Regions from separate parts of the Citrobacter tructae genome, predicted to be linked through region 2. Evidence: predicted binding sites of a transcription regulator. Region 2 holds the regulator's gene; each other region holds the start of a gene.

Region 1 (10,824 bases), 420 kb from region 2:
TGCCAGCAGCGCCAAACCAAAGAACCACAGGAACGATGCGCTAACGGTCCCCAGTGCAAACCAGCGCTTCGGCTCAACATCCAGTTGACCACCGAGGCTACCCAGCACCACGAAGGTATCAATATAAACATGCGGGTTAAGCCACGTTACTGCCAGCATGGTGGCGATGATTTTCCAGCGCCCCTGCTTCATCACCTCGGCGCTGGCCAGTTCCAGATTGCTGCTCAGCGCCGTTTTTAACGCACCGAAACCGTACCAGAGTAAAAATGCCACCCCGCCCCAGGTCACCAGCGCCATCAGCCACGGCGACTGCATTAACAAGGCGCTACCGCCAAATATCCCCGCGCAGATCAGCAGTAAATCGCTAATAGCGCAGAGCAAGGCGATCATGATGTGATACTGGCGACGAATGCCCTGATTCATCACGAAGGCATTTTGCGGACCAAGTGGAAGTATCATAGCCGCGCCAAGCGCAAGCCCTTGAAAATAATATGATAACACGTTGAATATCCCGAGCGTTCTCTCTTAAGCGCAGACTATAACGCAGGACAATCATTAGCGGAAATTGATAATTTTAATCGCAGATTAGGGAATTTAATGGCACAGGGATATTGCCGGGTGGCGGCTAGCCACCACCCGGCGCGTTATTATTCTGCCGCGTTCTCTTTCACACGCTTGAAGTTCACATCCATCTGCGGGTGCGGGAAGTTGATGCCGTTGGCATCGAACTCACGCTTAATACGCTCCAGCACATCCCAGTAGACATTTTGCAGGTCACCACTGTTGCTCCAGACGCGCACCACGAAATTAATCGATGAAGCACCCAGTTCATTCAGGCGCACAGTCATTTCACGATCTTTCAGGATACGTTCATCAGACTGAATGATATCAGTAAGGATTTGTTTAACCTGGTCGATATCCGAGTCGTACGCCACACCGATAATGAATTCGTTACGACGAACCGGTTCACGAGAGAAGTTAATGATGTTCCCGGCAATGATTTTACCGTTGGGAATCACCACGATCTTGCCGTCTACAGTACGCATGGTGGTAGAGAATATCTGCACATTGAGCACGGTTCCGGCCACGCCACCAAGGTCTACGTACTCACCTGCACGGAAAGGACGGAACATGACCAGCAGGACACCAGCGGCAAGGTTAGACAGCGAGCCTTGCAACGCCAGACCGACGGCCAAACCGGCGGCACCGAGCACGGCGATAACGGAGGCCGTCTGTACACCAACGCGGCCCAGCGCAGCAATCAACGTAAAGGCAATAATGCCGTAGCGCACCAAAGCAGAGAGGAAATCAGCAACGGTCGCATCAATTTGACGCGCCACCATCACACGGTTAATGGTGTTGGACACAACGCGCGCCACAATCATCCCGACGATGACAATGGCAATAGCCGCAACGATATTGACGGCATAGCTCAACAGCAGTTCCTGGTTACGCACCAGCCAGGTACCCGCACCGTTTATGCTGTCGACAACATTCAAATCTTCCATTCAATAATCCTTTTTTGCTTACCCAATTGGGAGAAATAATGCCGACCCTGAAGAGCTGGCAATCTGACAAGGTTAAACAAAAAATACCATTGTTGCCAAATTGATCACAAAATTTCTGCCGTCAGGATATTGAAATAATAATAAAAAAGGCCCGCATTTGCGGGCCTCATGTCACGTTGAACGGCGTAAATTACAGAACGTCAACCGCGTTCAGTTCTTTGAAAGCCTGTTCCAGACGAGTGATCATAGTTGCCTGACCAGCACGCAGCCATACGCGCGGATCGTAGTATTTCTTGTTCGGCTGATCTTCGCCTTTCGGGTTGCCCAGCTGACCCTGCAGGTAAGCTTCGTTTGCTTTGTAATAGTTCAGAACACCTTCCCAGGTCGCCCATTGGGTGTCGGTATCGATGTTCATTTTCACTACACCGTAGCTTACGGAGTCTTTGATTTCCTGAGCAGTAGAACCGGAACCGCCGTGGAAGACGAAGTTCAGGCTGTTGTGCGGCAGGTTATGTTTCTTAGAAACATAGTCCTGAGAATCGCGCAGGATAGTCGGGGTCAGAACCACGTTACCTGGTTTGTACACGCCGTGCACGTTACCGAAGGAAGCAGCGATAGTGAAACGCGGGCTGATTTTGCTCAGCTCAGTGAATGCGTAATCAACGTCTTCCGGCTGAGTGTACAGTGCAGAAGCGTCCATGTGGCTGTTGTCTACGCCGTCTTCTTCGCCACCGGTGCAACCCAGTTCGATTTCCAGAGTCATGCCCATTTTGGACATGCGCGCCAGGTATTTGGAGCAGATTTCGATGTTCTCTTCCAGAGACTCTTCAGACAGGTCGATCATGTGAGAAGAGAACAGTGGTTTGCCGGTTGCTGCGAAGTGTTTTTCACCCGCGTCCAGCAGACCGTCGATCCACGGCAGCAGTTTCTTCGCGCAGTGGTCAGTGTGCAGGATAACCGGAACACCGTAGTGTTCAGCCATCTGATGAACGTGATGCGCACCAGAGATAGCACCGAGGATTGCCGCGCCCTGAGGAACGTCAGACTTCACGCCTTTACCCGCGATGAAAGATGCGCCACCGTTGGAGAACTGGACGATTACCGGAGCTTTAACTTTTGCAGCGGTTTCCAGAACGGCGTTAATGGAGTCGGTACCGACGCAGTTAACGGCTGGCAGAGCAAAGTTGTTTTCTTTAGCTACCTGGAAAACTTTCTGTACGTCATCACCAGTGATTACACCTGGTTTTACGAAATCAAAAATTTTAGACATGTTGCGAGTCCTGTATCTTCGGCCTTGGAAAGAGGGCGTGCCATTAAAGCGCGCTGAAAATTGGGCAGGTTACCCTGCCCATTAGTGTCTTACTTTTTAGCACGCTCTTCGAGCATTGCTACTGCTGGCAGGACTTTACCTTCCACGAATTCGAGGAACGCGCCACCACCAGTGGAGATGTAGGAAATTTTGTCGGAGATACCGAACAGATCGATAGCCGCCAGAGTGTCGCCGCCGCCAGCGATAGAGAATGCTTCGCTGTCTGCGATGGCATTAGCCACAATTTCAGTACCTTTGCGGAAGTTCGGGAATTCGAACACACCAACCGGGCCATTCCACAGAATAGTTTTTGCATTCTTCAGGATGTCAGCCAGCTGCTGTGCAGATGCGTCACCGATATCCAGGATCTGCTCGTCTTCTTTCACGTCGTTAACGGATTTCAGCGTTGCAGGTGCAGTTTCAGAGAACTCAGTTGCCACGCGAACGTCAGCCGGTACCGGAATGTCGCAGATAGTCAGCAGGCGCTTGGCTTCGTCAACCAGGTCTGCTTCGTACAGGGATTTACCGACGTTGTGGCCTTGAGCGGCAACGAAGGTGTTAGCGATACCGCCGCCCACGATCAGCTGGTCAGCGATTTTAGACAGGGAGTCCAGAACGGTCAGTTTGGTAGAGACTTTAGAACCACCAACGATAGCAACCATCGGGCGAGCAGGTTCTTTCAGGGCTTTACCCAGTGCGTCCAGCTCAGCGGCCAGCAGCGGACCGGCGCAAGCTACGTCAGCGAATTTAGCGATACCGTGGGTAGAAGCCTGCGCACGGTGAGCCGTACCGAAAGCATCCATAACGAACACGTCGCACAGTGCAGCGTATTTTTTGGACAGCGCTTCGTCGTCTTTCTTCTCGCCTTTGTTAAAGCGAACGTTTTCCAGAACCACCAGTTCACCGGCAGCAACTTCAACGCCGTCCAGGTAGTCTTTTACCAGACGAACCGGGTTAGACAGTTTGTCTTTCAGGTAGTTAACAACCGGCAGCAGAGAGAATTCTTCGTTGTACTCGCCTTCGGTAGGACGACCCAGGTGGGAAGTTACCATCACTTTTGCACCCTGCTTCAGGGCCAGTTCGATGGTCGGCAGAGAAGCACGGATACGCGCGTCGCTGGTTACTTTCCCTTCTTTAACTGGTACGTTCAGATCCGCACGGATAAAAACACGTTTACCAGCAAGATCCAGATCGGTCATCTTAATTACAGACATGGTGAATCCTCTCGTTGATTCTTAAAGTTTTGCAAGCGCTCACGCGCCTTACCTGAAACCAATAGCAGCCATCGCTAACGTTGTGTCGAGCATGCGGTTAGCAAAGCCCCATTCATTATCGCACCAGACCAATGTTTTGATCAGGTGTGCGCCACTCACGCGCGTTTGCGTACCATCGACGATGGCGCTGTGCGGGTCGTGGTTAAAATCTACAGAGACCAACGGTAATTCCGTATAGTCAACTATACCATGAAATGCACCTTGTGCTGCTTTTTGCAGCAACTGGTTGACTTCACAAGCTTTTACTGGTTTTTTCACCGTCACGCTTAAGTCGATCGCCGTCACATTTATGGTCGGCACACGCACCGCAATCGCTTCAAAACGATCGTTAAATTGCGGGAAAATTCGAGTGATTCCCGCTGCCAATTTGGTATCAACGGGAATAATCGACTGACTGGCCGCTCGCGTACGACGCAGGTCGGGATGATAGGCATCAATAACCTGCTGATCGTGCATCGCGGAGTGGATTGTCGTAACTGTACCGGACTCGATGCCGTACGCATCATCCAACAATTTAATAACGGGAATTATGCAATTCGTGGTACAGGAGGCGTTGGAAACGATCCGGTGTTCAGCGCGCAGCTGATCCTGATTAACGCCAAACACAACGGTTGCGTCGATGTCGTGACTACCAGGATGTGAAAAGAGCACTTTTTTTGCACCAGCGGCAATATGCGCTTCGCCGTGTTCGCGGCTACCGAAGACCCCCGTACAATCCAGCACGACGTCAACACCCAGTTCGCGCCACGGAAGCGCATCGAGTGTTCGCTCATGCAGAATGCGAATCGCGTCGTCGCCAACAATGAGCTGGTCACGTTCCTGACGAACATCCCAGGCAAAACGCCCATGGCTGGTGTCATATTTCAACAAATGCGCCATGCCCTCAGCACTCGCCAGTTCGTTGATAGCCACCACGGTGATTTCCGCCCGACGCCCGGATTCATACAAAGCACGAACCACGTTGCGCCCGATGCGACCGAAACCATTAATCGCTACGCGTACGGTCATAGGTCTCCTGCAAGAATTTCTCAGAAACGATGTGGCTGACAGAGTAATGCAGCAAATCGCTCAGGGAAACCTTACCTGTCGCAAACTGCGACTAATTGATTAATTGTCGAACATTTAATCGACTGAAACGCTTCAGCTAGAATAAGCGAAACAAGGAATAAAAGGAATGATTGTCCAGCAACAGAACACCATTATCTGACTTACGTCACATTTCCCTAGCTAAGACGAGGGACAATTATTCCAGTAAGCCGTAATAATCATCGCGGCATAACTGGAATAATTTTACCTTCACACAAGCCGATACTCACCCTCGACCGTCATCTCCAGCATGAGATCCGCTGGCAGGCTACCTTCCAGTACCCGGCGAACATTCGGTCCGTCGGTGCGTTCATAAAATGCCTCAGCGTCAGCTTGTGAAAGCCCGCCAGCCAGTTTACGCCCCACCAGCCGTGCACGCAGGGCATCAGCCGGGGCGCGAATAAACAGCGAAAAGTCGCAGAACTCCGCTAATCCTCGCCATCCGTCGTCATCTCGTAATAACCAGTTGCCTTCCACAATCACGATCGGTGCGGTTACCACAACAGCATCTTCAACTGGGTCATGTTTTTGCCGGTCGTACTGTGGCCAGGTGCTTTCGCCCTCTTTCACCCGCCGCAGATTTTGCGCCAGTTTATCGACATCAAACGTTTCCGGTGCGCCTTTATATGCCCGTAGGTTATGGGCATCCAGCCAGGCATTGTAATGATGGAAGCCATCCATCGGCAGCGTCTGGATCTCCGGTAGCGCAGGATCCTGACGGGTGAGATGTTCCCAGAAAGTGGTGAGAGTGGATTTCCCTGTACCGGGTGGTGCGCTAAGAAAAACAATCGTTCGGCGTTGCGGGTTAGTGGAGTGTAATCTCGCCAGCCGTTGTAACAAGGGTTTGTGAACGTTCTCGACTTCATCATCATCATAATGCGCTTCAACATGAAGCCCATTGACCATTAGCCCGATTTTCACGGCGTTAATTCCTTTAAAATTGTCGTTATCGCCAGCGTTAACGCCGTCTTGACCATTGCCGTAAAACGCACCTCAGACCACGTGGTAAAATCAGCAAATTTCATTGATTCCAGCGCGCCATATAGGGTGGCATTACGTGTAATGCTGTTCACGTTGCTGATAAAATCCCAGGTAATATCATCGGCGAAACCGGGGATCGTCTCCTGTTCATTTACGTACTGATAAAACTGGGAAAAATGGGTGATATCGGCATACAGCCATTTATCCATTTTCCCCAACGCATAAATCAGACGTAGCGCAACATCGATATCATCAAGCGGACCACTCTGTGCGAGTAACGGCTTCACTGCATATTCCACGATCTCTTCATCGTTATCGACAAACAGCGACGGCAGAAAGCGTTTAATGCCCAGCAGCAAAATGTTATGTGCCGTCGTCATAAACGCAAGTAAGTTATTTTGAGCATCCAGTTGCTCAAGCACATCGTCTTCTGTCAGCGTCGTCATTCGTTATCCGATCAATCACCATGAATGCAGAGAGTCTATTATATTACACGTTCGATCTGCGCCGCCGATCAGTAAAGTTTGCGTACGCACACCATTCGTAACCTGTTGGATGCCATTAACAAGATCGCCACCCGTAACGCCCGTCGCACTGAAGAGGATGTCATTTCCTCCCACCAACTCGTCGAGCGAGTAGACACGATTCACCTCAACCCCCATCTCAGCGCAGCGTTCACGCTCCCGCGTTGCGACCAGATGGTTTTCAGTGGTGTCACCTTTTGCCTCACAAAAATCGATCAGTTCTGCCTGCATATCCCCTCCCAACGCTTTTACCGCGCAGGCTGAGATAACGCCTTCCGGCGCACCACCAATGGTATACATCAGGTCATAGGTATTGTTTTGCACACAAGTCAGAACACTGGCCGCCACATCGCCATCCGAAAGCGCAAACACCTTGACGCCTAGCTGTGTCGCCTCCGTAATCGCCTTATGCATTCGAGGTTTATCCAGCGTGACCATACGCAATCGTTCCAGCGGTTTGCCCAGCGCCTGCGCCACATTGCGTAGGTTATCTGCCAGCGGTAACGCCAAGTTAATCGCCCCTGTGGCAGACCGGTTCACAACCAATTTTTTCATATACATATCGGGAGCATGCAACAGGCTACCCCGAGGCGCAAAAGCCATCACTGCCAGCGCATTACTTTGCCCCATTGCCACCATTCGGGTGCCTTCAATAGGATCGACTGCGATGTCCACCTCCGGTCCAGCCCCCTTCCCGACTTCCTCACCAATCCACAGCATCGGTGCGTGATCGATCTCCCCCTCGCCGATGACGATCCGCCCACGAATGGAAATTTCATTTAAGGCTATTCGCATCGCCGCGACAGCCAGTCCGTCGATTTTGTTCTTATCACCGCACCCGGTTTGCGGCCAGGCTGCCAGCGCAGCCTGTTCCGTAATGCGAAATAGCGGCCATGCCAGAGACATCATGCCGCGGCCTCCCCGGTATCAACACCGAATTGTGCCAGCAGATATCTCTCCGCTTTTTCGTTCCAGATACCGTGAGTCTCTTCAACCAGACGCGCAAGCTCTCTGAACAGCGGATCGGTTTTCCCTTTTTCGGCAAAATCGCTAATCGCCGTCAGCGGCATCGTCACGCCGTTATAGATAAGCTTCTTACCGCCCGGAATATTTGGCAGATTCAGAACAGTCTCCGGTACCGCGTCAAGTCCGCCAATATGAGTCACCATAAACGAAGGCTGAAGCTGCCCCGTCGCGCTTAACGCAATGGCCTCTTTCATATCATCTGTTGAACCTCCGGATGTCCCTACTACATGCGTACTGTTGTAGTGCACGTTGTAAAAATTGAACGGTACTTTAAAATTGCTATCCGTCGGACCGGCAAAGAAGTTCAGGCAACCATCTTCTGCCAGCAGATCGTCAGCCATTTCAATCACTGCAGGAACGGCGGCATAAACAAAAACGTCGTCGAATCCGACATCATTTGTTAATGCCCGCAGCTCGGTAGCAGGATCTTTCATCCCCATGGTATTCACATAGATGAGTTCAATTCCTTTCTGTGCCGCCAGCTCAACCGGCAACAGCTTTTTAGCCTGCGTCAGACGAGCTTCGTCAATATCAACCACCACCACGCGTGACGGCTGGAGCCCACCGTTAATGGCATAATCAATCGCACCAATACCCATGGGACCTGCGCATGCTAAGAGTGCGATGTTGCCACCGGGTTTAACCCCCATCCTGTGTTCATAAACATACGGTGTCGTATGGTAATTCGCGTTATACGCACCAATAATGCAGCACATCGGCTCCGCCAGTGACGCAGCAGCAAAATAGGAACCGTGATACGGTAAAACACACCCCAGATTAACCGCAACCTCCGGGATAATCATATAAGTCGCGTTACCGCCAAAAAATTCGTAGCTGTAGCCAGCTGAATATCCACTTGGCAATCCCATGGCGGGCTGCAAAACAAAGCGCTGGCCTTTTTGGTATTTATCGGCCAAGTTTTTTCCAACTTCGATAATAATTCCGGCACATTCGTGCCCGGTTATTACTGGATGATTTTCCAGATCGTCTGGTACCCGTTTATGTTCACTTCCTAACGCTGCTGCTTTCCAGGTAGACAAGCACACACTATCGGATATAACACTCACTAACAGTTCGTTATCTGTAATTTCAGGCAATTCGAATTCGCGGATGCGGACGTCCTGCTTGCCATATATAGCAGCTACTTTCGTTTTCATATTTACTCCAAAAATTGAACAATGCTAAGCAGTGATTTTCTTAAATAAGTCGTCCAACAATGGGTCACCGATATAATTCTTAATTAATATTAAAGGTTTTGCACTCACTCGCTTAACACGGCCTTCAAGGCTGGCATGGGTGACGATAATATCTGCATCCTGTGGAACATTTTCGATAGCATAATGCGTCACATTAATAGCATACCCGGCTTTTTCCAGACGTTTACGAAACGTGGTAGCCCCCATCGCACTGGAACCCATTCCCGCGTCACACACAAAAGCGACACGTTTAATATTTTTATAAGCGAATTGTCCTTCCTGCTTCATCGCCTTTACGGTTCTGGCTGACTCAGAGAATTCATCTTCACGTTCTGTTTCGACGTTCTTTTCCATTTTCAGTATGACGGCAGTAATGACAAAGGTGACAAGCGTACCCGCAGTGACACCCGCAATAGTTGCCAGGAAAGAACCTTTTGGCGTCAATGCCAGATAAGCGAATATCGATCCTGGACTCGGTCCAGCCACAAGCCCGCCGTCTAAAAGATGGAATACCCATGTACCGGTCATCCCACCAGCAATCATGCCAATCAGAGTTAACGGTTTCATCAACACATAAGGGAAATACAGTTCATGAATACCGCCAAGGAAGTGGATGATCATGGCTCCCGGCGCTGACTTCTTGCTCATTCCCTTTCCAAAGATGGCAAAACCGAGTAACAAACCCAATCCCGGACCGGGGTTAGATGCCACCATAAAGAAAATAGATTTTCCCGTTTCAGACGCCTGCTGCATTCCCAGCGGGTAATAGACGCCCTGATCAATAGCGTTATTCAGAAAGAGAATTTTTGCAGGCTCATTAATCACCGATAACAACGGCAGGTAACCCGCATGAACCAGCGATTCTATGCACTCTTTCACAAAGTTGTTGGCAATGAGCACTGCCGGACCGATAACTTCAAATCCCAGCAGACATAACAACATTCCCGCGATACCCAGAGAGAAGTTATTAATAACCATCTCAAAACCGGCGGGGATACGTTTTTCAAGCAGACGGTCTATATGCTTAATCACCCATCCACCGAGTGGCCCCATAACCATGGCACCAAGGAACATGGGGATATCGGCACCGACAATAACGCCAATAGAACCAATCCCTCCCATAACTGCCCCACGCTTACCTCCCACCAGATGTCCCCCGGTGGAGCCAATCATTACGGGCAATAAATAGGTAATCATCGGACCGACAATTTTGGCGAAATGCTCATTCGGCATCCAACCAGTAGGAATAAACAATGCAGTTATAAATCCCCATGCAATAAAAGCGCCGATGTTGGGAATGACCATGGCCGTCAAAAACCCACCAAAAGCCTGGACCTTTGCTCGAGCAGACTTGTTTTCCATAATATTATCCTGAAAGAGGAGTGTGAATTATGCGCTAGCAATAATATCCGCAAGTTGTTTTTCTGATTTAGCAGTTAACAGTGCGGACAGCATTTCCTCTTCACATAACAGTTCACTTAATGCCTGAATAGCGCCAATATGTGAATCGGCATTTGCCGCAGATAAACCAATTAACAATTTCACCGGCTCATCATCAACAGCGAACTGAACTTCCTGTTTGAGTAATGTTAATGACATTCCTGTTTTTAACGCTCCACATTCCGGGCGGGCATGAGGCATTGCCACACCTGGAGCCAGAATATAATAAGGCCCATTGTTAATCGTTGAGTCTTTGATAGCCTGAATATAATCTGAATTGACATAATGATTAGCGAGTAAGGATGACATAGAAAAATCAATTGCCTCCTGCCAGTTCTTTGCTGAATTTTTTATTGAGATAGATGATTCGGGAAAGTAATCAATCAACCGCATAAATATTCCTTATTTTATTTTTAGGGTACGGGTTATCGTTAAAAATAAAATACTCGCGCGGCAAAACGAAATCAATCCAGGTCAAAA
Region 2 (10,824 bases):
CCAAGATTCATAATGCAGCTACATAGCACGTCGAGTTACATTTGTTTCAGATACGTAAAATTAAGTAAAGGGATGGCCTTGTCATGGAAGGCTCTTTAGAATCAATTCACTTGCTTCATTTCTGCTCTTGTTAAGGAATTCTCATGCTCAAATCGACTCTGGCGGCTGTTGCAGCTGTTCTCGCCCTTTCTGCCCTCTCTCCCGCAGCACTGGCAGCGAAAGGTGACCCCCGTGTTCTGCTGACAACCTCTGCCGGTAACATTGAGCTGGAGCTGAATAGCCAAAAAGCCCCGGTTTCAGTACAAAATTTTGTCGATTATGTAAACAATGGTTTCTATAACAACACCACGTTTCACCGTGTGATCCCGGGTTTTATGGTGCAGGGTGGCGGTTTTACCGAGCAGATGCAGCAGAAGAAGCCTAACCCGCCAATTAAAAATGAAGCCGATAACGGACTGCGCAATACCCGTGGCACCATTGCCATGGCACGGACAGCAGACAAAGACAGCGCGACCAGCCAGTTCTTTATTAACATTGCGGACAACGCTTTCCTCGATCACGGTCAGCGTGACTTCGGCTATGCCGTCTTTGGTAAAGTGGTGAAAGGGATGGATGTCGCGGATAAGATAGCCCAAGTTCCGACGCACGATGTGGGTCCTTACCAGAACGTCCCGTCCAAACCGATTGTTATCTTGTCTGCGAAAGTCCTGCCGTAATCGTATTTTTGCGCGGGCGGTTCCTGCCCGCGTTCTCTCCCTTCTCTGCGTAACCCAAAATTGCTGCTTATACTTGTGGCAAGTGCCGGCACATTCAGGGAGGTCACGTGAAAAAACTCACCGATAAACAAAAGTCCAGTCTCTGGGAACAACTGCGAAACGGCAATTTCCAGGCCAGCCGACGCCTGGAAGGCGTGGATATTCCACGGGTTACGTTGAGCGCTGAAGACGCCCTGGCGCGCCTTGAAGAATTGAGGAGGCACTATGAGCGATAAATTCGGTGATGGGCGCGATCCCTATTTGTATCCTGGCCTGAACGTAATGCGTAATCGTCTGGGGGTTCATCAGGCACAACGTCTGGCGCAGGCTGCCTACGAATTGACGGCGCTGCGTGCGGCGACGATTGGGCTGGGTCCGTACAAACGCGGTTTGCCACACCTGTGTGCTATCCATCGTCAACTCTATCAGGATATTTTTGACTGGGCGGGCCAGCTGCGCGAGGTTGATATTTATCAGGGTGATACCCGCTTCTGCCACTTTGCCTACATCGAGAAAGAGGGCAATGCGCTGATGCAGGATCTGGAAGACGAGTCCTGGCTATTTGGGCAGCCAAAGGATACGTTTATCGACCGACTCGCGCATTATTATTGCGAAATTAATGTCCTGCACCCGTTTCGTATTGGTAGTGGTTTGGCACAGCGTATTTTCTTCGAACAGTTAGCGATCCATGCCGGGTATATGCTCAGTTGGGATGGTATACCGGTCGAAGAGTGGAATCAGGCCAATCAGAGTGGTGCGATGGGCGACCTGTCGGCGTTGCGGGCGATATTTCTTAAAGTGGTAAGCGAAGCCCGAGAAACTGGGTAGAATAGCGCGGTTTTTCTGTACCGGAGCCGCAATGATCCTGCTTATCGATAACTACGATTCTTTTACCTGGAACCTGTATCAATATTTCTGCGAACTGGGCGCTGAGGTTCTTGTCAGGCGCAACGACGAGTTGACGCTGGCGCAAATCGACGCGCTGAGCCCGCAAAAAATCGTTATTTCCCCCGGCCCTTGTACGCCGGATGATGCCGGGATCTCGCTGGACGTTATTCGTCACTATGCGGGAAAAATCCCGATGCTGGGCGTCTGTTTGGGTCACCAGGCGATGGCGCAAGCATTTGGTGCCAGCGTGGTGCGAGCGGCGAAAGTGATGCACGGTAAGACCAGCCCAATTACGCATACCGGGCAGGGCGTTTTTCAGGGGCTGGCGAACCCGTTAACGGTGACACGCTACCACTCTCTGGTGGTTGCGCCAGAGACGCTGCCTGCCTGCTTTGAGGTAACGGCCTGGAGCGAGACTCAGGAAATTATGGGCATTCGTCACCGCGAGTGGGATCTGGAAGGTGTACAGTTTCACCCGGAAAGTATCCTCAGTGAGCAGGGGCATCAACTGCTGGCTAATTTCCTCAATCGATGATTTGTGGTTGCTATTCAGTGATTTTTTATTCATATTTTGTGATTATAATTTCACTAACATTTCTGCTTAATAGGGTGGCAATGACATGGCAACTGAACAAACTGCAATTACGCGCGCAACATTCGATGAAGTGATTCTGCCGATTTATGCACCGGCAGAGTTTATTCCGGTAAAAGGGAAAGGGAGTCGAGTCTGGGATCAACAGGGCAAAGAGTATGTTGATTTCGCGGGCGGCATTGCAGTTACAGCGTTAGGGCATTGCCATCCGGCACTGGTCGAGGCGTTGAAAACCCAGGGCGAAACCCTGTGGCACACCAGTAACGTTTTCACCAATGAACCCGCTCTGCGTTTAGGCCGCAAAATCATTGAAGCGACCTTCGCCGAGCGTGTGCTGTTCATGAACTCCGGCACCGAAGCCAACGAAACTGCCTTTAAGCTGGCGCGCCACTATGCCTGCGTGCGACATAGTCCGTTCAAAACCAAAATTATCGCCTTCCACAATGCGTTTCACGGCCGTTCGCTGTTTACCGTTTCCGTCGGCGGACAGCCGAAATATTCTGACGGCTTTGGCCCAAAACCGGCGGACATTATTCATGTGCCGTTTAACGATCTGCATGCGGTTAAAGCGGTGATGAACGATCACACCTGCGCGGTTGTCGTCGAACCGATTCAGGGCGAAGGTGGCGTCATGGCCGCAACACCGGAATTCCTACAGGGCCTGCGGGAGTTGTGCGATCAACATCAGTCATTGCTAGTATTTGATGAAGTGCAGTGCGGGATGGGGCGTACCGGCAATCTGTTTGCCTATATGCACTACGGCGTGACGCCGGACATTCTGACCAGCGCCAAAGCCCTCGGCGGCGGCTTCCCGGTGAGTGCCATGTTGACCACTCAGGAGATTGCTTCTGCGTTCCATGTTGGTTCGCACGGCTCGACCTACGGTGGTAATCCGCTGGCCTGCGCGGTTGCAGAGACGGCGTTTGACATCATCAACACGCCGGACGTGCTGGAAGGTATTCAGGCCAAACGTCAGGAATTTGTTGCGCATTTACAGAAAATCGATGCTCAGTATGACATTTTTAGCGATATTCGCGGCATGGGGCTGCTGATTGGCGCGGAGCTGAAGCCGCAGTTCAAAGGCCGGGCGCGCGATTTCCTCTACGCGGCTGCCCACGAAGGGGTGATGGTACTGAATGCCGGCCCGGACGTGATGCGTTTTGCGCCGTCGCTGGTGGTAGAGCAAGCGGATATCGATGAAGGGATGCAGCGCTTCGCGCAGGCGGTCGCGAAAGTGGTGGGTTGATCGCCTGTTTGCCGGAAAAGCACAGTTCAGCGGCGACATCCGGCAAACAGTGTTAGCCCTTCATATCCCGCAATCGTCGGCTTAGCCAGATACCGTGGTGCGGGCGCTGACGCCATGCAACAGAAGAAATGGTGTGCATAGTGTTCAGATGACCCAAAATGCGCTGCAGATGCTGTTCCAGAGTGCTTAACGGACCGTGGGATAGCATCTCCGGTGATTCGAGAATATTCACATCGCCGGAGCTTCCCGGCCCGTCATATTCCAGCCGCTGCTGACAGCGCTGAATTGCAATTTCACAGGACTCCAGATACCGCTGCGCCAAATCCGGCGTCAACATTGTGTGTTCTCGTGCCAGCGTGGTCATCGCGTTGATATGCTCGACGATGAACTGGCTGTGCGTGACCCACAGTTTCATATCGGCCAGGTAATGCGAATTAAATCCTGGCTCCTGCATCGCTTGGTTGAGTGAGTTAAACAGTGTGTTATGTGCCTGATTGACCCGCATACGCTGATACGCGAGCGGTGTTGCCTGCGGATCGTTGCTGAGGATCAGGCGAATGGCTTCCTGATCGGATTCCAGCGCATCGTGGGCGTTTTTGCGCAGCAGGCCGCTCTGCCACTGCGGCCACAGCCAGAGTGTGCCGCCAAAGGCAATCAAACAGCCCAGCACCGTATCGACAAAGCGCGGCACGATAAACTGCTCCCCGTTCAGCGTCAGCAACTGCAGGGTATATACCGCCGTGACTGTAAAGCCGACGGTGGCCCAGCCGTAGTTTTTGCGCATGATCAGATAACTGCCGAGGGTGATGACCAGCATGGCCGCCAGCGTAAATCCTTCCGGAATATGAAAGTGCAACGTGACGCCAGCAATCACCAGCCCGACGAGCGTACCTACCGAACGATGCAAAATACGTACCCGCGTTGCACCGTAGCCGTTTTGCGTGACGAACAGGACCGTCATCAGGATCCAGTAAGGTTTTGGCAGGTGTAAGGCGCTGCCCATCAGGCTGGCGATGCTCAACATGACGCTGATGCGTCCGGCATTACGCAGCGCCGGGGATTTCAACGACAGATAGTTTTTCAGGGCAGGGAGCAACGGCAATCGGCGCTGTTTGTCGGCCATCAAATCTCGGGCGTACAGTGGACGCTGAGTGCGTAGCACGCGGGCAATACGGCTAAAGTGCCAGTAGCAAAACTGCCCGACCGGGTTGTCCGGATGCTGGTTAGCAATTTTCTCCAGCGTGCCAATCTGTTTCTCCATGGAAAAACGCGTAGGCAAGCGATGATACAGAATGTCATCTGCCAGCACGCGCAGGCGGGCGGCGACGGTGCGCGCGTTCCAGCGAATCACCTGCTCCGCGTGGCTACGCTCGACCAGCTTTTGCACCTCTTCCGGTTGATGCAGGCTAACGGAAATATGTTCCTGCAAATCCAGTGCTTCCTGAAAGGACCGCAGCAGGCGTTTGTACTCGTTATTGCGATGCGCCGAAAGCATGTGCATTTGCTGATAACACTGGGTGATCAGATCCACGGCTTTTTGCTGGCGAACCAGCAGCGGGGGTAACGCTTTTTCGGGATCGACGTGCTGGGTTAGCAGGCTATATTTTGCTTCACAATAATCGGCCAGTTCGCGGTACAACAAGCTGAGCGATTCCCGCAGCGGCTGTTCACGCCACAGCCAAAACCAGAACCAGTTGAACGCGCCGTACCACAACGTACCCAGCGCATAGATCAGCAGCGGCTCCCAGATGGGCATATTCCCGGCCAGACTTAGCGTGAAAATCGCCGCGATCAGTGAGGCTGGCAGTAATCGAGCATGCAGAGGGCCCAGCTCTGCGGTTACGCCGAGAACCAGTGTCAGGCCGGTGAGGATTAGCGGAAGCGGTATGGTCTGCGCCAGCAGCAACTGCATGATCAGGCTGCACCCGGCAAACAGCGACGCGCCAATAACTAAGCGTTTGAAAAAGCGCTTATGCGGGGTATCAAGACCGGCAATGTTACAGCAGGCAGGGACGAGGGAGAAAAGCAGCCCCAGATGAAGCTGACCGATGATAAGACCGACAGCCACGGGCAAACACAGCACCAGGGTTTGTCGTAGTGCGTAGTTGATCTCGGGGTGATAAATCAGTCTTCGCCACATCGGTGTAAACAAGAATGGCGCATTACCCGGTAACGCGCCATTTCGATGAGGTTAACGCGTGCCGTAGACGACGATCGTCTTACCGTGCGCGGAGATCAGGTTCTGATCTTCCAGCATCTTCAGGATACGACCAACAGTTTCACGGGAACAGCCAACGATCTGGCCAATTTCCTGACGGGTGATTTTGATCTGCATGCCATCCGGGTGGGTCATAGCGTCAGGTTGCTTCGCCAGGTTCAACAGGGTCTGGGCGATACGACCAGTGACATCCAGGAAGGCAAGGTTGCCCACTTTTTCGGACGTTACCTGCAGACGACGAGCCATCTGGGAAGACAGGCGCATCAGAATATCCGGGTTAACCTGGATTAATTGACGAAATTTTTTGTATGAAATTTCAGCGACTTCACATGCGGTTTTGGCACGTACCCAGGCGCTACGTTCCTGGCCTTCTTCAAACAGGCCTAATTCACCAATGAAATCGCCCTGATTCAGATAAGAGAGGATCATTTCTTTCCCTTCTTCATCTTTGATCAGCACTGCCACTGAGCCTTTAACGATGTAATACAACGTTTCCGCTTTTTCACCCTGGTGAATCAGCGTGCTCTTCGATGGGTACTTATGAATATGGCAATGAGACAAGAACCATTCGAGAGTCGGGTCTGTTTGCGGTTTGCCAAGCACCATGCGCGGTTATCCTCTGTTATAAGCTGTCTCCAGAGCCAGAAAACGACGCTGCCTCTGGGGTTGCAAAAATATGTTTCCCGCTACCTGGGAAAGGGGCTGCTAAAAAGTGAACTGCAGCCTGTAATGTGATGTCCTCTGCATACATGCAGTACGTCTATGTAATACTGTAGCATCCTGACTGTTTTAGCATAGCTTTCGCCGTGTGTCTCCTGGTGTCTCGCTTCAGCATGATGCAGGTCGCCTTCCGTTGCGAGAATTGTTATGTACGCGTAATCTGTCAGGAAAATTGAAACATTGGAGTTACGAAATATGCAAGCGCGTGTAAAGTGGGTTGAGGGGTTAACCTTCCTCGGTGAGTCCGCCTCTGGCCACCAAATCTTGATGGACGGTAACTCTGGTGATAAAGCGCCGAGCCCGATGGAAATGGTGCTAATGGCTGCGGGTGGCTGTAGTGCGATTGATGTGGTGTCGATCCTGCAAAAGGGTCGTCAGGATGTGACCAACTGCGAAGTGAAACTCACTTCCGAACGTCGTGAAGAAGCGCCGCGTCTGTTTACCCATATTAATCTGCATTTCATCGTCACCGGTAACGATCTAAAAGACGCGTCAGTGTCCCGCGCAGTAGACCTCTCGGCGGAGAAGTATTGTTCCGTGGCGTTGATGCTAGAAAAAGCGGTGAATATTACCCATTCCTATGAAGTGATTGCGGCGTAATTTCTAATGCCGGATGAGCCTAGCGCTATCCGGCACAAACACCGCTTACTCTATTTTCTTCCCTTCCATCAGCCGTTGGACCAGCGGCAGCATGATCAGCTCCATTGCCAGCCCCATTTTGCCACCCGGCACCACTAATGTATTGATGTGAGAAATGAATGAGCCCTGCAGCATAGCCAGTAGCCAGGGAAAGTCGATACCTTCCAGATTACGAAAATGGATAACAACAAAGCTTTCATCCAATGACGGAATGCTTTTTGCTGCAAAAGGGTTAGAGGTGTCGACCGTCGGTACGCGCTGGAAGTTAATATGCGTGCGGGAAAACTGCGGGGTGATGTAATTGATGTAATCGTCCATTGAGCGCACGACTGAGTCCATTACCGCTTCGCGGGAGTGACCGCGCTCGCTGGTATCGCGGGTTAGTTTCTGGATCCACTCCAGGTTGACGATTGGCACCACCCCGACCAATAGATCGACATGCCGCGCCACATTTTGTTGCGGGGTTACTACACCGCCGTGCAAGCCTTCATAGAACAGCACGTCCGTCGGTTCAGGAAGAGGCTGCCAGGGGGTAAATGTGCCCGGAACCTGATTCCACGGAACGGCTTCATCATACGTGTGCAGATATTTTCGTGACTGGCCTTTGCCCGACTGACCGTACTCGATGAAGGTGTGTTCCAGCAGGCTGAAATCGTTGGCTTCGGGGCCGAAATAGCTGATGTGTCGCCCGGCGTCACGCGCTTTGCGGATCGCCATGTCCATCTCAGGACGGGTATAGCGGTGAAAACTGTCGCCTTCCACCTCGGCAGCGCGCAGATTTAACTGCGAGAAAATTTTACGAAACGCGAGGCTGGTGGTGGTGGTCCCCGCGCCGCTGGATCCTGTTACCGCAATCACCGGATGTTTGGCAGACATAACAACTCCATAAATAGGTTGGTTTTTTATTATAGTCAGCCGTCGACAACCGATTATTCGCGAAACTGTTTCTGCGGCATAATGTTGACCGTTTCATGCAGTTCTGACCATACCAGGATGGCTTCGCCAGATTGTAACTGGCGTCTGACGTCGGCGACTTTTTGTTCGAGTGAACGTTCATGTTCACCATAATCGGTGCCTTCACGCAAGACAAAGCTTTCAATCAGATTGTCCAGCGCTTCAGGGGATAAGTCCTGCCAGGGGATCTGCATGATTATGCCTCCAGATACGTTGTCAGCCAGTCGGGGATACGCGATTCCAGCCACATCTCGGGGCGGCGCAGCGTGCCGCCAATAAACCCAACGTGACCACCGTGCTCGGTTAACTGATATTCCACCTGCGAGGGCAGGTTTTCCGGTTTGGGGATCACATGGTGGTCCATAAACGGATCGTCCTTGGCGTGGATAATCAGCGTTGGTTTGGCGATCCGATTGAGCAACGGCATAGCGCTACACTGACGATAATAGTCTATCGCGTCGGCGAAACCGTGAATTTTTGCAGTAATCAGATCGTCAAAATCGCGAATGCGGCGCAGGGATTTCAACTGGGCCAGGCTTACCGGCAGCGAACCCGGATACGCCTCAAGCTTACGCGAGGCATTGGCTTTCAACAGATTGAGCAGGTAGCGCTGATAGACACGGGAGAAACCTTTCTCCATATGATAACTACAGGCTTCCAGTACGAAAGGCGCAGAGACAATAACTGCGGCATCAATTGGAATGTCGTTGCCTTCTTTTGCCAGCAGGCAGGCCAGCATGTTGCCGCCGAGCGAATAGCCGACCGCTGCGGTCGGCACGCGGCCGAATTCACATTCCAGCCAGTGTAAAAACCAGGTGCCGTCTTCGGTCTCGCCGGAGTGATAAATGCGGTTCAGGCGATTCGGTTCACCGCTGCAGCCGCGAAAATGCATCACCACGCCTAACCAGCCGCGCTTTTGCGCCGCCTCAATCAGTCCGTGGGCGTACGGGCTGTTCAGGCTACCTTCCAGACCGTGAAAAACGACCAGACGCGGTTTGTGCTTCGCCTGCTGCGGATCTTCACTCCATGCCAGATCGACAAAGTCACCGTCGGGTAATTCCAATCGCTGCCAGTGGGCGTCGAACTTCACCTTACGGCGAATTAAACGCGGCAGCATGGTTTGCAGATGTCGATTACCGATCCCGCGCATCGGGCGGAATTCTCGTGAATCATCGGCGGGTAGGGTTACTTCTGTAGGAGTGATTTCAACCATAACACCAGAGCAATTAATAATCGGAAAGAGCAACTATACCGCGCATGGAGCCTGCGGGTTAGCCAATATGTGATTTTGTGCTTATTCGGCCAGCAGGTTACGTGAGAAAAGATGAATTTCCACGCCCGGTTTACGTCGCCACAGGCGGGCTTTTCGCGTGCCTGTCGCCATACTTTCACCGGTATCTTCAAACATACCTGATGCTTCAAAGCGGCGGATCAGGCTTTTGCGCTGAATCGACTGGCCGAGGATAACTTCAGTAGCTTCCTGTAGCTGACCATGGGTAAAGGTATCCGGTAAACAGTAAACGGGTAGTAAAGAATACATCGTTTTTTGCCGCAAGCGGTGCAGGGCGGCTTCAATGATGTTTTGGTGATCGAAGGCCAGCGGATAGTCGGCAAGCTTATCAACGGGGACCCAGCGGGCATCGCTGACGCTGGCGATATGCGGCTCGCAGTCCACCCAAGCGATAAGCGCAAACCAGGTGACCGTCAGACTCCAGCCGCGCGGGTCACGATCTGGTCCGGAAAATGTGTCCAACTGTTCCAGCCACGAAGGTGAAACACCAGTTTTTTCAGTGAGTTTTCGTAGCGCTGTGGCGCGCGTGGAATCATCGTGTGTCATATCGATAAAGCCGCCGGGTAATCCCCAACGTCCTTTTTGCGGCTGGTTTGCCCGTTCGACTAGCAACACGCAGAGAGCCTGTTGATGCAGGGTAAATAACACGCTATCTACCGTCACCAGCGGAGAGGGAAAGCGGCGGGCATCATACTGATTCAGGTAGTCGGCTTCGGTGGTCATAAGGTACTCACGATGATATGTAACGCCGCCAAGTGTACCAGCCCGGCACCGGGGGGCAAGATGCGTTTTTTTCTCTTTGATTATCAATAGATTATTACCATATTCAAAAAGAATGCATTCTTTGCTTGCTTAATATGTGTCTTAAGGACATTATTAATTGTGTCGAAGGGACATAATTAAAAGAGGAAGCGAGATGAGCGTAAAATTAGCATTAACTCTGGATGACCGGGCTTACGCCATTACCAGCGGCATTTTTCCTGATGGGGCCGTCTGGTTAAAAGTCACCGATGCGTTGCCATCCTTCGCTCGTCTGATGCGCATTCGCGCCACGGCGATGCGCGACATGAATGATTTTATGCTGCTGGCGCAGTTGGTGGAGGCGGTGCGTCATCAAACCGATGTACTGGTCAGCCATCTTGAACTTCCTTGGCTGCCGTGGGCGCGACAGGACCGACATATGGTTGCGGGCGACAGCTTTGCGCTGAAGGTCTTTGCCCGTCAGCTAAATACGCTGCAGTTCGACAAGGTGAAAGTGCTTGATCCACACAGTGACGCGGCTGCGGCGGCAATAGATAATTTTGTCTCGCTTCCACAGGACGTCTGCCTGCTGCAAAGTACGACATTGCAGCTCCAGTTTACGAAAAATGCGCTGATGCTGGTGGCCCCCGATGCTGGCGCGTTGAAGAAAATTGATGCTGTTGCCAGAGCCGCAGGGGTTGCAGAGTACGCCATTCTGAGCAAAAAACGCGATGTTGCAAGCGGTAACCTGACGGGTTTTACGCTGGTGGCCGGTGACGT
Region 3 (10,824 bases), 2.3 Mb from region 2:
AGCCGGTATTTTCTGTTTCCGACGTTGTCTGTTCAAAAACGGTGAGTCCGAGCCATTCGGTATGAGCAAATCCTGCGCTAATGTCATCGCGAAACTCGGCTGCATGACAGTCGGGATGCCAGGTTTTAATCAGGTAATCTGCGTCTTTCATCACAAAAGCGCAGTAGCGAGAACGCATGAGGTGTGACGGCGTAGGTGCTACTTGCTCGCCAGACACATAACGGTAGCAACATAGGCTATACTCGACAGCGCTACCACAGGGACACAGCTGAGACACAAAATACTCCCTGGAATAAAAAAACGGCGTAAAAACGCCACGGTAGCACTATGTTAACTGAGCCGTAGTGATGTTGCTACGTCTGCAAGCCAGGGGAAGTCTGTAGGTACAATGAGAAAAATAAAAATTGGGCTGGCGCTAGGTTCCGGCGCGGCACGAGGCTGGTCGCATATTGGTGTGATTAAGGCCCTGAAACATATGGGCATTGATATTGATATCGTTGCAGGGTGCTCTATCGGCTCGTTGGTTGGCGCCGCTTATGCCTGCAATAAATTACCTGCCCTTGAGCAGTGGGTCTGCTCATTCAGCTATTGGGATGTTTTACGCCTGATGGATCTCTCGTGGCGTAGAGGTGGATTGCTGCGCGGTGAACGCGTGTTCAATCAATACCGTAATGTCATGCCTGTGAAGGAAATAGAACAATGCCAGCGCCGCTTTGCTACCGTCGCCACTAATCTGAGCACGGGTCGTGAACTGTGGTTTACCGAAGGCGATTTACATCTTGCCGTCCGGGCATCCTGTAGTATTCCTGGTCTGATGTCCCCCGTCGCACATAATGGGTATTGGCTGGTTGATGGTGCGGTGGTTAATCCCGTGCCGGTTTCGCTGACGCGCGCGTTGGGTGCCGATATCGTTATTGCCGTTGACCTGCAACATGATGCACATCTCATGCAGCAAGATCTGCTCTCCTTTAACGTCAGCAATGATAGCGAATCTAGCGATGATGAGCTTTCATGGCATGCGCGCCTGAAAGAGCGGTTGAGTAATATTACAGCCCGACGTGCCGTAACCGCACCGACGGCGATGGAGATTATGACCACGTCTATTCAGGTGCTGGAAAATCGGCTTAAGCGTAACCGCATGGCCGGCGACCCGCCCGATATCCTGATTCAGCCGTTTTGTCCGCAAATATCCACGCTGGATTTCCACCGTGCAGGTGCGGCTATTGCCGCAGGGCAGCTTGCAGTAGAGAAAAAAATGGACGAGCTGCTGCCTCTGGTGAAAACCAATATCTAACGCATTTTTTATCAACACTTAAGTCAATTCTGACAGGCGTGAGTAGCAATAGCATGCCACTATTGATTAAAGCCAGTCAGGGGGGAGAATATGACGCAGCCATTGGTCGGAAAACAGATTCTTATTGTTGAAGATGAGCCTGTATTTCGCTCACTTCTGGACTCATGGTTTTCCTCTTTGGGAGCGACAACGGCTGTAGCGGGCGATGGGCTTGATGCGCTGGAATTATTGGGGCGTTTTGCACCCGATCTGATGATCTGCGACCTTGCAATGCCGAGAATGAACGGTCTCAAACTGGTTGAATACCTGCGTAACCGTGGCGATCGGACGCCAATCCTGGTTATCTCCGCGACGGAAAATATGTCTGACATTGCCAAAGCGCTGCGCCTCGGCGTGGACGACGTACTGCTGAAGCCGGTGAAAGACCTTAACCGGCTGCGGGAAACGGTCTTTGCATGCCTCTATCCCAACATGTTTAACTCTCGTGTTGAAGAAGAAGAACGGTTGTTTCGGGATTGGGATGCCATGGTTGGCGATCCTGCCGCTGCGGCAAAACTGTTGCAAGAGTTGCAGCCTCCGGTTCAGCAAGTTATCTCGCATTGTCGCATTAACTATCGTCAGCTGGTTGCGGCCGACCAACCGGGGCTGGTACTTGATATTGCGCCGTTGTCGGAAAACGACCTTGCCTTCTATTGTCTGGATGTGACGCGGGCAGGGGATAATGGCGTGCTGGCGGCGCTGTTACTGCGAGCGCTGTTTAATGGTTTGTTGCAGGAACAGCTTGCGCATCAGAATCAGCGGTTACCGGAACTCGGTGCGCTCCTGAAGCAGGTTAACCACCTGTTGCGACAAGCCAATCTACCCGGGCAGTTTCCGTTGCTGGTGGGGTACTACCATAGCGGATTAAAAAATCTGGTCTTGGTCTCCGCAGGTCTGAACGCGACCTTAAATACCGGCAGCCACAATGTACAAATCAGTAATGGCGTTCCGCTGGGTACCCTGGGGAATACTTACCTTAACCAGCTAAGCCAACGCTGCGAGTCCTGGCAGTGCCAAATTTGGGGGGCGGGAGGTCGCCTGCGCCTGATGTTGTCTGCGGAATGAACAATCGAGAGGCAGGGGATTAAATTGCTTCACATCCCTGTCTTTTGCAGTGCTACTATCAGCGCCAGATTTATTCGTATTTATCTTAATTATACCGACGCGCGTCCTTTTCAGACCTGAAGCTTGTCGCGGTACTGATATACTCGGATGCGATACAGATTGATGAACACGTTCAATACATGAACAGTCCAGGAGAGTTTTAAATGGCTGCCCTTAATTCGAAAGTCAAAAAAGCCGTTATCCCGGTAGCGGGATTAGGAACCAGGATGTTACCGGCTACCAAGGCAATTCCTAAAGAGATGCTACCGCTGGTTGATAAACCATTAATTCAATACGTCGTGAACGAGTGTATTGCTGCGGGTATCACTGAAATTGTACTGGTGACTCACTCGTCTAAAAATTCTATTGAAAACCACTTTGATACCAGTTTTGAACTCGAAGCGATGCTGGAAAAACGTGTTAAGCGCCAGTTGCTGGAGGAAGTTCAATCTATTTGCCCACCGCATGTGACGATTATGCAGGTACGTCAGGGGCTGGCAAAAGGTCTGGGCCACGCTGTATTGTGCGCACACCCGGTTGTTGGCGATGAACCTGTCGCGGTCATCCTGCCGGATGTTATTCTGGATGAATATGAATCTGATTTATCCCGCGATAACCTCGCCGAAATGATTAGTCGCTTTGATGAAACAGGCAGCAGCCAAATTATGGTGGAACCTGTAGAAGACGTCACTGCTTACGGTGTTGTGGACTGTAAAGGGGTTGAATTAGCGCCGGGCGAAAGCGTACCGATGGTGGGTGTTGTTGAAAAACCGAAAGCTGATGTCGCGCCATCCAATCTTGCTGTTGTCGGTCGTTATGTTCTAAGCGCAGATATCTGGCCTCTGCTGGCAAAAACGCCTCCGGGAGCGGGTGACGAAATTCAGCTGACCGATGCTATCGATATGCTGATTGAAAAAGAAACGGTTGAAGCCTATCACATGAAGGGCAAAAGCCATGACTGTGGTAATAAGCTGGGTTATATGCAGGCGTTCGTCGAATATGGCATTCGTCATAATACCCTCGGTGCTGAATTTAAAGCCTGGCTTGAAGACGAGATGGGTATTAAGAAGTAACATCACGTTATTAATCCACATAAAACGGCGCTGTTTATCCAGCGCCGTTTTTTTATACCTAAATTGGGTAGGGTGTTATGCGAAGTACAGGTAAAAAAAATCCCGCCACTGGCGGGATTTTAAGCAAACTAATTGTGGATTAATCCTTGATCAGGAAGTCGTCCAGTTGTTTACCTTGTTCTTCCATCGCTTTTTTGATCACAGCTGGTGTACGACCCTGGCCGGTCCAGGTTTTAGTTTCACCGTTTTCGTCAACATAGCTATATTTAGCCGGACGTGCTGCACGCTTAGCTTTAGCACCGGTTTTAACCGCAGCCATGCTATTCAGCAGTTCGTTCGGGTCAATACCGTCAGCAATCAGCATTTCACGATATTGTTGCAGTTTACGAGTGCGCTCTTCAACTTCAGCAGCAGCAGCGCTTTCTTCTTCGCGACGCTCGCTAACGACAACTTCTAATTTTTCCAGCATTTCTTCAAGCGTTTCCAGAGTACATTCTCTTGCCTGCGCACGAAGAGTACGGATGTTGTTCAGAATTTTAAGTGCTTCGCTCATTGTAGTAATCTCAAACTTATATTGGGTGGGGTTTGTTGAGCTAATAATAGAGTGATAAATTCAGATGTGCAATAGCCAGGAATGTAAGGAATTCAAAATTGCGCTTTATTTAGTCCCTGTATTAATTCTTTACCGTTAAATTGTCCACAATGCGGGGCATAAAAAAGGCTTATTGGTACGGTGGATACTCTTCGCTCAAGAGTAAAAATTCAAGATTCAGGTCACATTTTATGGTGTTGCAATTGTATCTGTTTGCAGTAATTTCAACCTTTTGTATTAGTTTTGCTTACGGGAATTCGCTATTACGAGGAGGCCGCTGTGGGATTCAATAACAATAACAGCAGGGGGGCTTTATTGAACTGTGATGATAATCATCGTTGATGAATTTCAAGGGCACTATTTGTGAAAGAATGTGTATATACCGTTATGCTTCGGATTGTTCGAGCATTGACGGTGTTCATTGGCCTTCGTCCCATACTTAAGTATGTTCCCTGAGTCTTCCTGTAGTACGTCATATTTAGCGTGTCGATGACTGATGCTGCGCGATGTTTTATACGTGTGTGGGTAGCAACGCCGCTCAGACATGTTTGTGAATTATGATACAATCCCGCCCATATTTATTTACCCAGGTGAGGGCCGACGGTCAATGGCACAGCTATATTTTTACTATTCTGCTATGAATGCGGGGAAGTCGACCGCTTTGCTGCAATCTTCATACAATTACCAGGAACGTGGCATGCGTGCCGTTGTATATACAGCGGAAATTGACGACCGATTTGGGGCAGGGAAAGTAAGTTCACGTATAGGTCTGTCGTCACCTGCAAAACTGTTTAACCAAAATTCATCTTTGTTCGATGAAATTCGCGCGGAGAATGCGCAGCAGAGAATACATTGTGTACTGGTCGATGAGTCGCAGTTTTTGACGCGCCAACAGGTTTATGAATTATCCGAGGTTGTCGACCAACTGGATATTCCGGTTTTGTGTTACGGGTTACGTACTGATTTTCGCGGTGAATTATTTGGCGGTAGCGAATACCTGCTTGCCTGGTCAGATAAGCTGGTTGAATTAAAGACCATTTGCTTTTGCGGGCGCAAGGCCAGCATGGTATTACGTCTTGATCAGGCCGGACGACCTTATAACGAGGGTGAGCAGGTGGTTATCGGTGGGAATGAGCGCTATGTATCGGTATGCCGCAAGCACTATAAAGAAGCGCAGTCTGAGGGTTCTCTGACGGCCATTCAGGAAAGGCACAGCCACGATTAACCCACGCTTTCCTGGGCGCTGATAACACGCAGGGTAGAGTATTTGTATTAGCCGGTGAACTCTACCCTCCAGTCACCTCTGTAGGCGCTTTATTTACTCATCTCTCAATCTCCTCACTGACATGACCATTCGCCGCGATGGGCTGCGTGAGCGTTTGCACTATTAAGACGAGAATTAATAAGACGAAAAAAAACGGTCCCACAGGGACCGTTTAGGGTGATGACTAAAAGTCAGGCGTTTGAATTAAGCGGATTTCTTCGCTTTTTTCTCAGCTTTAGGTGCAGCAACTGCTTCAGTCTTAGCGGCAGTTTCACCTTCGTTGTATTCACGACCGTAGAAGGTATCCAGCAGAATCTGTTTCAGTTCAGAAATCAGCGGATAACGCGGGTTAGCGCCGGTGCACTGGTCGTCAAACGCATCTTCAGACAGTTTGTCAACGTGTGCCAGGAAGTCAGCTTCCTGAACGCCAGCTTCACGGATAGACTTAGGAATACCCAGTTCAGCTTTGATTTCATCCAGCCATGCCAGCAGTTTCTGGATTTTCGCTGCGGTACGGTCGCCCGGCGCGCTCAGACCCAGGTGGTCTGCGATTTCAGCATAACGACGACGTGCTTGCGGACGGTCGTACTGGCTGAAGGCAGTCTGTTTAGTCGGGTTGTCGTTCGCGTTATAACGAATAACGTTGCTGATCAGCAGGGCGTTCGCCAGACCGTGAGGAATGTGGAACTGAGAACCCAGTTTGTGCGCCATGGAGTGACATACACCGAGGAAGGCGTTAGCAAACGCGATACCCGCGATGGTTGCGGCACTGTGTACACGCTCACGTGCTACCGGGTTCTTAGAACCTTCGTGGTAGGACGCTGGCAGGTTTTCTTTCAGCAGTTTAAGCGCCTGCAGAGCCTGACCGTCAGAGAACTCAGATGCCAGTACGGAAACGTAAGCTTCCAGGGCGTGAGTTACCGCATCCAGACCACCGAAAGCACACAGTGACTTCGGCATCTCCATAACCAGGTTGGCGTCGACAATCGCCATATCCGGGGTCAGCGCGTAGTCTGCCAGCGGATATTTCTGACCGGTAGCATCGTCGGTAACAACCGCAAATGGTGTGACTTCAGAACCGGTACCAGAGGTGGTGGTGACAGCGATCATTTTCGCTTTCACGCCCATTTTCGGGAACTTGTAGATACGTTTACGGATGTCCATAAAGCGCAGCGCCAGTTCTTCGAAGTGGGTTTCCGGATGTTCGTACATAACCCACATGATTTTCGCGGCGTCCATCGGGGAACCGCCACCCAGCGCGATGATCACGTCTGGTTTGAAGGAGTTAGCCAGCTCAGCACCTTTGCGAACAACGGTCAGTGTCGGGTCAGCTTCAACTTCAAAGAACACTTCGGTTTCAACGCCTGCGGCTTTCAGAACAGAAGTAATCTGGTCAGCGTAGCCGTTGTTGAAGAGGAAGCGGTCGGTCACGATCAGCGCACGTTTGTGACCATCGGTAATCACTTCATCCAGCGCGATTGGCAGTGAGCCACGGCGGAAGTAGATAGATTTCGGAAGTTTGTGCCACAACATGTTTTCAGCTCGCTTAGCAACGGTTTTCTTGTTGATCAGGTGCTTAGGACCAACGTTTTCAGAGATGGAGTTACCACCCCAGGAACCACAACCCAGAGTCAGGGAAGGAGCAAGCTTAAAGTTGTACAGGTCGCCGATACCACCCTGAGAAGCCGGGGTGTTGATCAGGATACGCGCGGTTTTCATCATCTGACCGAAGTGAGCAACGCGTTCTGGCTGGTTGTCCTGGTCAGTGTACAAGCAAGAGGTGTGACCGATGCCGCCCATTGCAACCAGCTTTTCAGCTTTAACAACAGCGTCTTCGAAGTCTTTTGCACGGTACATTGCCAGTGTCGGAGACAGTTTTTCGTGAGCAAACGGCTCGCTTTCGTCAACAACTTTAACTTCACCAATCAGAATCTTGGTGTTAGTCGGAACGGAGAAACCTGCCAGTTCAGCGATTTTGTACGCCGGTTGACCAACAATAGCTGCGTTCAGTGCGCCATTTTTCAGGATGATGTCCTGAACAGCTTTCAGCTCTTTGCCTTGCAGCATATAAGCGCCGTGGCTGGCGAAACGCTCGCGAACGGCATCATAGACGGAGTCAACAACCACAACAGACTGTTCAGAAGCACAGATTACGCCGTTATCGAAGGTTTTTGACATCAGTACTGATGCAACAGCACGTTTGATATCAGCCGTTTCGTCGATAACAACAGGGGTGTTACCTGCGCCTACGCCGATAGCTGGTTTACCGGAGCTGTATGCCGCTTTAACCATGCCTGGACCACCGGTCGCAAGGATCAGGTTAATGTCTGGGTGATGCATCAGAGCGTTGGACAGTTCAACGGAAGGTTGATCGATCCAGCCAATCAGGTCTTTCGGTGCGCCAGCAGCGATTGCAGCCTGCAGAACGATGTCTGCTGCTTTGTTGGTCGCATCTTTAGCACGCGGATGTGGAGAGAAGATGATGGCGTTACGCGTCTTCAGGCTGATCAGCGATTTGAAGATTGCGGTAGACGTTGGGTTAGTGGTCGGAACGATCCCGCAGATGATACCGATCGGTTCAGCAATAGTGATAGTCCCGAAAGTATGGTCTTCGTCCAGGACACCACAGGTTTTTTCATCTTTATAAGCGTTATAGATGTATTCGGAAGCGAAGTGGTTTTTAATCACTTTATCTTCGACGATACCCATGCCGGATTCGGCAACGGCCATTTTCGCGAGAGGAATTCGAGCGTCTGCGGCAGCCAGAGCGGCGGCACGGAAGATTTTGTCAACCTGTTCTTGAGTGAAACTGGCATATTCACGCTGGGCTTTTTTTACGCGCTCTACGAGTGCGTTAAGTTCAGCGACATTAGTAACAGCCATAATGCTCTCCTGATAATGTTAAACTTTTTTAGTAAATCATCTGCTCGCTACGAGAGTATAGACAGATCAACGAAAATTTGTGTAACGTTTTGAAAATCAAACGGTTAATTAACGTACGCCGTGCATTGATTTACTAAAAGAGCTTATACGTTTGCGTCATTAAACTCTAACGCATTTCCTCCAGGTGGCGTAAGCAAGATTACTCACTTCTGAGTAGTAATTGCGTGATCTGGATCAAATTTACGCAAAGCTGACACCTTTCAGCAGGCTCTTTGAGCGATTGTCGGCAAATGTTAATAAATAGATGTGGTGAATGAGGGTAACATTAGCATATTTAATACATATTAATAACACTGAGTATTGGTAGCATGTTTACAGAGATATACGCAGATAGAAGGTGAAGAATGCTGCCAAAAGGCGTATCTTCAGCGCGGTTTTTAACAGTTTTTATGACTCATTTTATCCGGCTAACGCTTCGGAGCTAACCGTGATCCAAACGCTATTTGATTTTCCTCTCTATTTTAAATTTTTCATTGGGTTATTTGCGCTGGTTAACCCCGTAGGGATCATTCCTGTTTTTATCAGCATGACCAGCTACCAAACCGCAACTGCGCGTAACAAAACCAACCTGACAGCAAACCTGTCGGTAGCCATCATCCTGTGGACCTCGCTGTTCCTCGGTGATGGTATCCTGCAACTCTTCGGTATCTCGATTGATTCGTTCAGAATTGCCGGTGGGATTCTGGTGGTGACCATCGCGATGTCGATGATCAGCGGAAAGCTCGGTGAAGATAAACAAAACAAACAGGAAAAATCAGAGACCGCTATACGTGAGAGTGTCGGCGTTGTTCCGCTGGCATTGCCATTGATGGCGGGGCCGGGGGCGATAAGTTCAACCATCGTTTGGGGAACACGCTACCACAGTGCATTAAACCTGTTCGGTTTCTTTGTGGCGATTGCACTGTTTGCCCTGTGCTGTTGGGGACTGTTTCGTATGGCGCCCTGGCTGGTTCGCTTGCTGGGACAAACGGGCATTAACGTTATTACGCGTATTATGGGGTTACTGCTCATGGCGTTGGGTATCGAATTTATCGTCACTGGCATTAAATCCATTTTCCCCGGCTTGCTGTCCTGACAGGACCGCTCACTGGAAACGGAGTTGGCCATCGACTCCGTTCTTTTCATTATCAGTAAAACTTCTCACTAAAGTTGAAAATCAGCGTTGAAATTATAAAAGAAGCCGATCGCCAATCCCTCGCTCATCCATTGATTTAAAAGATAATTATTTTTTCGGCTGTACAGCTAAACAGAGTGCGCGTTGTTATTTTGCTAACATCATACTCTGGGGCTTGCTGTAGGATTATCGAAATGTTATTAGTTATTTCGGCATCTATTTTAGATGAATGTGCTAATTAATAACCAATTGTTAAATTTATGTGCACTCTGACAGTGGGTGGATACCGGACAGGATAATCAGCCATGCTGTTGATCTAATTCATTGTTTATCATGTATTTTTTATAGAATACTCTCTTTTTGAGACCCGCTTTTGTCAGATTTTTTTTCGATAAAAGAGAATTAGTTAACAAATCTGTAAAATGTATTGGCGGTTAAGAAACGCATTTGATACTTTCCGGCCAGGTATTTTGCAGAATATTTATCGTTGATGAGAATTATTTTCACTTGGTTTTTGTCAACAGAGTAACCGCGTGTTTCCGGCAGGGGAGGCACGCAGATAATCGACGCAAGGCGGTCGTACGAATCGCCAGAATAAATAAAGTCGGTGATAGCAAGCAGTAAACAATAAACCACCTGACGGCAGAAAATCTCCGGTGCCGTACAGGGATCCGTACAGGATTAACAGTCTGGTTAAAAAACCAGCCATAATAATGAGGGAGTACAACACAATGACTAACATCACTAAAAAAAGTTTAGTAGCGGCGGGGATTCTATCTGCGCTAATCGCGGGAAATGTTGCCACGGCGGCAGAAGTACCCGCCGGTGTTCAACTGGCTGAAAAGCAAACGCTGGTGCGTAATAATGGCTCGGAAGTTCAGTCCCTCGATCCACATAAAATCGAAGGTGTACCGGAATCCAACATTAACCGTGACCTGTTTGAAGGTTTATTAATCAGCGACGTTGATGGCAAGCCATCGCCAGGTGTGGCTGAAAAATGGGAAAATAAAGATTTTAAAGTCTGGACGTTCCATCTGCGTAAAGACGCGAAATGGTCGGATGGATCCCCCGTTACCGCACAAGATTTCGTGTATAGCTGGCAACGCCTGGCGAATCCGAATACCGCGTCACCGTACGCCAGCTATTTGCAGTACGGTCACATCGTTAATATTGACGACATTATCGCCGGTAAAAAACCGGTCACCGATCTTGGTGTGAAAGCCATTGATGACCATACTTTTGAAGTCACCCTCAGTGAACCGGTCCCTTATTTCTACAAACTGCTTGTTCACTCCTCCGTTTCCCCAGTGCCTAAAGCGGTGGTGGAAAAATTTGGTGATAAATGGACCCAGCCTGCGAACATCGTTTCTAACGGCTCTTATAAATTAAAAGATTGGGTCG

What was found. Region 2 encodes CRP, which controls carbon source genes, mostly activating them, when cyclic AMP is high. Its sites were predicted from a motif close to ATGTGANNNNNNTCACAT; they were not measured.
Region 1: the regulator CRP is predicted to act here: its motif matches at 5,293-5,310, upstream of epd (erythrose-4-phosphate dehydrogenase).
Region 3: the regulator CRP is predicted to act here: its motif matches at 8,472-8,489, upstream of adhE (bifunctional acetaldehyde-CoA/alcohol dehydrogenase).

Annotation. Positions count from the first base shown of each region.
Region 1 covers NZ_CP038469.1:4,220,879-4,231,702, reverse strand. The annotation lists gene argO (arginine exporter ArgO) at 1-501, opposite strand, end outside; gene E4Z61_RS20945 (small-conductance mechanosensitive channel MscS) at 648-1,508, opposite strand; gene fbaA (class II fructose-bisphosphate aldolase) at 1,699-2,778, opposite strand; gene pgk (phosphoglycerate kinase) at 2,868-4,031, opposite strand; gene epd (erythrose-4-phosphate dehydrogenase) at 4,080-5,099, opposite strand; gene E4Z61_RS20925 (nucleoside/nucleotide kinase family protein) at 5,388-6,098, opposite strand; gene E4Z61_RS20920 (MltR family transcriptional regulator) at 6,095-6,604, opposite strand; gene glpX (class II fructose-bisphosphatase) at 6,620-7,591, opposite strand; gene E4Z61_RS20910 (zinc-binding dehydrogenase) at 7,588-8,865, opposite strand; gene E4Z61_RS20905 (PTS mannitol transporter subunit IIBC) at 8,890-10,266, opposite strand; gene cmtB (PTS mannitol transporter subunit IIA) at 10,294-10,737, opposite strand.
Region 2 covers NZ_CP038469.1:3,798,410-3,809,233, forward strand. The annotation lists gene ppiA (peptidylprolyl isomerase A) at 144-716, shown strand; gene E4Z61_RS18780 (YhfG family protein) at 824-991, shown strand; gene E4Z61_RS18785 (putative adenosine monophosphate-protein transferase Fic) at 981-1,583, shown strand; gene pabA (aminodeoxychorismate synthase component 2) at 1,615-2,178, shown strand; gene argD (bifunctional acetylornithine/succinyldiaminopimelate transaminase) at 2,264-3,481, shown strand; gene E4Z61_RS18800 (YccS/YhfK family putative transporter) at 3,534-5,621, opposite strand; gene crp (cAMP-activated global transcriptional regulator CRP) at 5,673-6,305, opposite strand; gene E4Z61_RS18810 (OsmC family protein) at 6,615-7,019, shown strand; gene E4Z61_RS18815 (phosphoribulokinase) at 7,065-7,934, opposite strand; gene E4Z61_RS18820 (YheU family protein) at 7,988-8,206, opposite strand; partial or broken gene E4Z61_RS18825 (hydrolase) at 8,209-9,271, opposite strand; gene E4Z61_RS18830 (NUDIX hydrolase) at 9,307-10,026, opposite strand; gene prs (ribose-phosphate diphosphokinase) at 10,220-10,824, shown strand, end outside.
Region 3 covers NZ_CP038469.1:1,248,814-1,259,637, reverse strand. The annotation lists gene E4Z61_RS06660 (YchJ family protein) at 1-277, opposite strand, end outside; gene rssA (patatin-like phospholipase RssA) at 389-1,294, shown strand; gene rssB (two-component system response regulator RssB) at 1,385-2,398, shown strand; gene galU (UTP--glucose-1-phosphate uridylyltransferase GalU) at 2,602-3,510, shown strand; gene hns (histone-like nucleoid-structuring protein H-NS) at 3,650-4,063, opposite strand; gene tdk (thymidine kinase) at 4,710-5,327, shown strand; gene adhE (bifunctional acetaldehyde-CoA/alcohol dehydrogenase) at 5,571-8,249, opposite strand; gene E4Z61_RS06625 (YchE family NAAT transporter) at 8,737-9,384, shown strand; gene oppA (oligopeptide ABC transporter substrate-binding protein OppA) at 10,155-10,824, shown strand, end outside.